2 regions of the Undibacterium sp. Ji50W genome follow, and region 2 is predicted to be linked to the other one. Evidence: predicted binding sites of a transcription regulator. Region 2 holds the regulator's gene; the other holds the start of a gene.

Region 1 (3,183 bases), on a different contig from region 2:
TCTTTCCAGTTCGGATACTTTCAAGTCTTCTTTCACATGCTCTATATCCTGCGCATCCAGGCCATGGCTTTGCAATTCCGCCAGGATACGGTTATTGCCAAACCTGGCCTGACGCCGGTTCACCAGCGATTCAGAAAAACGCTCGCCGGACAGATACTTGGCCGCTTCCAGGAAATTCAGCACGCCTTCAATATCATCGCCCTCTTCCGCATAACGCGCCAGCTTGCGCTCCAGTTCCATACGGCTATGTTCACGCATGGATAAATAACGTAGCGCCCTGGCTTTCAGGCTGAGTGGAGGTCTTTTCATACTTTACAAACAAAAATGCCAGTCAGACAGCGCAAATATCTCGCGCCACCAACTGGCATGATTCAAGGACCTGGGCCCTGGACCCATGGCCGGCCAGGCTTATTCAGCCGTTGCTGCCGCCATCAACAAAGGCACGCCCAAATGCAAGCGCACTTTGTTTTCAATTTCAAATGCCAGCTCAGGGCGTTCTCTCAGATAAGTACGTGCATTATCCTTACCCTGACCAATACGCTCACCATTATAGCTATACCAGGCACCGGCTTTTTCTATGATCTTGGCATCGGCGGCCAAATCCAGAATCTCGCCTTCGCGTGAAGTACCTTCGCCATACATGATGTCAAAGTGCGCCTCTTTAAATGGCGGAGCCACCTTGTTCTTGACAACCTTCACCTTGGTTTCATTACCCACCACCTCATCGCCAGACTTGATGGAACCAGTACGACGAATATCCAGACGCACAGAAGCATAAAACTTCAGTGCATTACCACCTGTCGTGGTTTCCGGGCTACCAAACATGACACCGATTTTCATACGTATCTGGTTAATAAAGATCACCAGCGTGTTGGTACGCTTGATACTGCCTGTCAGCTTGCGCAAAGCCTGAGACATCAGACGCGCCTGCAAGCCAGGTAAGGAATCACCCATGTCGCCTTCAATTTCGGCACGTGGCGTCAAAGCCGCCACCGAATCGATGACCACCAGGTCAACACTACCGGAACGCACCAGCGCATCGGTAATTTCCAGCGCCTGTTCACCCGTATCCGGCTGAGAAATCAGCAAATCAGACAGATTCACACCCAGTTTCTGGGCATAACCGACGTCCAGTGCATGTTCTGCATCGATAAACGCGCAAGTACCACCCAGTTTTTGCATTTCAGCAATAACCTGCAATGTCAGCGTGGTTTTACCAGAAGATTCAGGACCGTAAATCTCAACAACACGGCCGCGCGGCAAACCGCCGACGCCCAGTGCAATGTCCAGACCCAGCGAACCTGTGGAAACAACCTGTACTTCTTCCACTACCTCGCCATCGGCCATACGCATGACCGAACCTTTACCAAACTGTTTTTCTATCTGTGCCAGTGCGGCAGCGAGTGCCTTTGCTTTTTCTGAGGCATTTTCTGGTTTCTTATCGTCCATACATTCTTTCATTCAATAAGCGGCGGGTGGAAAAATGAAGTGCAGGTTTAATTTCCTGCATTTTGCAGTACTGTATAAAAAAACAGTGATTTATGCAAGCGACTTTTTACATTGATTGTTGAACAAAGAGTTTTGCAGTTAAATATTAATAATAATGTAATTGTCGATGTTCATGCCATTGCCGCATCAAATCTGCCCGGTGAACCAGAATCAACGTGCTGCATTTTCGATGCCCAATGATTGCTGCGGCAGTGACTGTCTTGCCAAAGGCGGTAGGAGCAACTAGCACACCGCAATCTTTGCGTAGCACCGCGTTCATTGCTTCCAGTTGATCTTCGCGCAAGGTTCCAGAGAATCTAACATTGAGCGCGGCACCTATGGTGCGTGCATCGGTCAGCCGGAGTTCAATCTTGTTAGCCTTTAAGAGCGAACTAGCGTCCGGCAAACATCCGCGCGGCAAGGCAATGTGCTTAGGGTGATTTTCGGCACGGCCTATGATGCGTGGCTTGTCCCAAGTGGACATACGCATCGCCTGTGCCTTATAGAAATCTGGATTTTGAAACGCAGCCAGGCGAATCAATCGATTCATCAATGCCTGCGGCAACCCTGCTTTCTCAATGTATAGCTGGTCACCAATCGTAGCGACCACTGCTTTTGGCATCGTGCCGGTGAGCTTGATATCCGGTTTAGCCGCCTTGATCCAAGGTGTGTCTGCGTTCTCATCTGGTACTTCGGCGTAGGCAATGTCGAGAGGATGCCGGTCACCGACCAATTTTGTTAAGGTTGGCTCCAGCAAAGCCGCAGGCATAGGTTGAATACTGCCTAGATAAGCCCATTGATCTGCCAGCGGTTGGAGATTCTCGTCGACGAACACGCTACGCCCCAATTCTCTTGGGAGTTTTTGCAAAGGAAGTGCGATCAGGTTACCGAATCCCCCCTTAGGCATCGTATCTTGGTTAGGAAATAAGCGATCATATGAACTCAGCTTCAATTGCCTGATTCGGGCACAAGTGGCGCTGATTAACGCTGTGCCAAGACGACGCGCATCGCGTGCAAGGACTGCCCCATTAAAAAACAACCATAGATGCGCCCCTTCCCCAGAACGAGAAATTTCGAGTGCAGCAGGTAAACCATTAGCAAGGCAGGTCTGCAACACAGCCCTGGCATCTTCGCGCCAGTCAGCATCGTCAAAATCGATAGCTAAGAAATAACACCTGTCTTCGACTAGCAGGGGATAGATGCCAGCGGTTATTTCGCCCTTTAGATGATTGAAAATGACCTGGTTCGTCATTGGCACATACAAACTGTGCTGACAATCACTGCACTTGATACGCGGTTTTTCACAGACGCCTCGACGCCATTCATTGGCACAGACCGGGGAGTATCCCGCCTTACCAGTCTGGGTACTGGTCCATCGCACAGGGTAAACATCTTCCCGGCCACGAAATAATTTGCGGAACAATTTAACCTTCGCCTCTGGTGAAAGCGGTCCTGTAATCGTCACTTCGGAATGCAAATATCCTGTTTGATTAACATCTGCAACAGCGCCTGGAATAGCGATGCCATGTGTAGCCAGCAAGCGCTTGAGCATGTCGTTTTCAGCACGTAACTTAGCGAGTTCCGATTCAAGTTTTGACATGTGTGTGCTTTTGATCAACCGACAAGCGCAATTCGGTTACCGTGGGACTAAATTTTGCTATTTTAATTAATAACTTTTATGCAAGCATTCAAAAT
Region 2 (3,183 bases):
CGTCTTTTACACGAACTACATCACCCAGATTGCCGAGATTAACGACTTTATCCAACAGAATAACTTGCATATTTTTCTCCTTTACCTTGTCGTCAATTACGCTGTGTGCAAATCAGTGTATGGCAGCAACGCGAGGTAACGTGCACGTTTGATTGCTGTATCAACTTGACGCTGGTACAACGCTTTAGTACCTGTCAGACGTGCAGGCATGATTTTGCCGTTTTCTTGCACGAAGTCTTTCAGTGTGTCGATGTCTTTGTAGTCAACTTTTTCTACATGTGCCGCTGTGAAACGGCAGAATTTTTTGCGCTTGAACAAAGGATTTTGTTGCTGACGCTTTTGCTTCAATTTGCTTTTGTCGAATTTTTTACCGAATGCCATTTTTGGCTCCTAATCTAGTAAAGGTGTCCCGAATTCAGTGACATGAAAAACGAGACTTTTGCTATTGCGATTTTTGCGTGCTAAAAAACCAGTAAATTCCACCGGCACATCCAGTGCAATTTCATTGAATTGGCGGGAAATCTCCCCTGCCGCAACTGCTGAAATTTCAAACTCGACCTGTCGAACTGCGTTCGCCTCACGAGTTTCCGAACTGTGCATCAATGTCGCAGAAGCTATCGGTATACCGGCCGGTGTGTACCGCAATGCGGTTTTTTCTACGATCCGGGCTACAAGCTTCAGCTGATTCACTATTTTTTACACGACCTCTGTCAATGAATAATTAAGCAGCAGGCGCTTCAACACGTTGCGCTTTTGCAGCATCTTCCTTCTGAACAGCTTTCATCATTGGAGAAGGTGTTGCTTCTGCTTTTTTCAGTTTGACTGTCAGGTGACGCAAGACAGCATCATTGAATTTAAATGCTGTTTCCAACTCGAGCAGAGTTTCAGCATCGCATTCAATGTTCAAGCAAACATAGTGCGCTTTCGCCAGTTTTTGAATCATGTAAGCCAGTTGACGACGGCCCCAGTCTTCAACGCGATGGATTTGACCACCACGCGCTACAACACTTGCCTTGTAGCGTTCGATCATTGCAGGAACTTGCTCGCTCTGATCGGGATGTACGATAAATACGATTTCATAATGACGCATATATTCTCCTTGTGGACAATAAAAATAGCCCGCCTCGGCGTCAAGACGAGTGCGGGAAGAGGAAAGCCGACAATAATAACCCAGTTTTTCATTTTGATCAATTAGATCAGTGACTTAGCCAGGCAAACACCTCATTCACCTGTTTGAATGAGGATATTTTTCACATTTTTGCTACTCTTTTCGGATTTTGACTTGCATATTCAGCTTTACTGTATAAAAATACAGACTGCTTGCATATACAGCACATTCACCATTAGAAAACGCCATGCTAAAACTGACTGCCCGCCAGGAACAAATACTTAACCTGATCAAGGATGCCATCCAAAATACCGGATTTCCGCCTACCCGCGCAGAAATTGCCGCTGAACTGGGATTCCGCTCCACCAATGCGGCCGAAGAGCATTTGCAGGCACTGGCACGCAAGGGTGTGATCGAGATTGCCGCTGGCACCTCGCGCGGCATACGCCTGCTGGAATCCGCACTGTCCAGCCACATCCCCGGCATACAGATGGCGCTACCGCATCCGGCACTGATGCAACTGAGCCTGCCGCTGGTTGGCCGCGTCGCTGCCGGTTCGCCGATACTGGCTAGCGAACATATCGAATCCACCTACCATGTGGACCCCGCCCTGTTCTCTGCCAAGCCTGACTTTTTGCTGAAGGTACGCGGCATGTCCATGCGCGATGCCGGCATACTCGATGGTGATTTGCTGGCCGTCAAAAAAACTGACAGCGCCCGCAATGGCCAGATCGTCGTCGCCCGCCTGGGTGATGATGTCACCGTCAAACGCTACAAGAAAACCGGTGACCTGATCGAACTGATGCCAGAAAACCCGGATTATCCCATCATCAGGGTCGGCGATACCGAAGAAGATTTTGCTCTGGAAGGCCTGGCAGTCGGCCTGATGAGAAACTGGGTTTGAGGACAGCCTGGGCGTGATCCTCCCCTCTCATCCGGATCACGCCTGGCTCGTCCTCAAACTTTTATGCCAGCATCAATAAAAAAGCGCCCGATTAAAAATCGGGCGCTTTTCTTTATTGGCTAGCAGAGCGTGCCGGCATACGCCGACACCCCCTAAGAACCTGTTTACGATCTTACTGCGCGAGCGTGATCGGGGCTCATGCGCTGCTCAAAATGCTCATGTACTTAAGTACATTCCGCTTTTTGCGCTGCTCTTCACCCCGCTGACGCTCGCTCGCTACAGATCGTAACAAGTTCTAAGCAACCTAGTGTTTCACCACTGTCGTATCCGCCGGTGTTTCTGGCGTTGCCGGTGTTGCGGCGGCAGCTACGGGGACTGGCTCGTCGACCAGAGGAACAGGCTGGGTTTCCAGTGCGATTTCCAGGACTTTGTCTATCCAGCGAACCGGGATGATTTCCAGTTTGTTTTTGACATTGTCCGGGATCTCGGTCAGATCCTTGGCATTTTCTTCTGGTATCAACACGGTTTTGATACCACCGCGATGTGCAGCCAGCAATTTTTCTTTCAAGCCACCGATAGGCAATACTTCGCCACGCAGTGTGATCTCGCCTGTCATGGCGACATCAGCACGAACCGGGATACCGGTGAACACAGACACCAGCGCCGTGGTCATGGCAATACCGGCAGACGGACCGTCTTTCGGTGTTGCACCTTCGGGTACGTGGATATGGATGTCACTCTTCTCGAACACATCAGCCTTGATACCCAGACGCTTGGCGCGACTGCGTACCACGGTACGGGCTGCTTCGATCGATTCTTTCATGACATCACCCAGGGTACCTGTACGAATGACCCCGCCTTTGCCCGGCATGGCTACGGCTTCGATGGTCAGCAAATCGCCGCCCACTTCGGTCCAGGCCAAACCGACTACCTGGCCAATCTGGTTATCCTTGACAGCGACGCCAAAGTCATAGCGACGCACACCCAGGTATTTATCCAGATTCTTGGAATTGACCGTGGCTTTTTTCTCGGTCTTTTTCAGCAAGAGCATTTTCACGACCTTGCGGCAAATCTTGGAGATTTCCCTTTCCAGCGAACGCACACCGGCTTCACGGGTGTAATAACGGATGATGTCACGCAAAGCACTTTCTGCCACGGTGATTTCGCCTTC

The links. Region 2 encodes LexA, which represses DNA repair genes until DNA is damaged. Its sites were predicted from a motif close to ACTGTATNNNNATACAGT; they were not measured.
Region 1: recA (recombinase RecA) is a predicted target of LexA. The motif match lies at 1,519-1,536, and genes of this name have one in related genera.

The regions. Positions count from the first base shown of each region.
Region 1 is NZ_JBMPOX010000015.1:103,045-106,227, reverse strand. Features, by position in the region: gene recX (recombination regulator RecX) at 1-309, opposite strand, end outside; gene recA (recombinase RecA) at 409-1,449, opposite strand; gene ACO0K9_RS19400 (TOTE conflict system archaeo-eukaryotic primase domain-containing protein) at 1,595-3,088, opposite strand.
Region 2 is NZ_JBMPOX010000018.1:5,764-8,946, forward strand. Features, by position in the region: gene rplI (50S ribosomal protein L9) at 1-70, opposite strand, end outside; gene rpsR (30S ribosomal protein S18) at 97-381, opposite strand; gene priB (primosomal replication protein N) at 391-690, opposite strand; gene rpsF (30S ribosomal protein S6) at 722-1,090, opposite strand; gene lexA (transcriptional repressor LexA) at 1,356-2,012, shown strand; gene lon (endopeptidase La) at 2,317-3,183, opposite strand, start outside.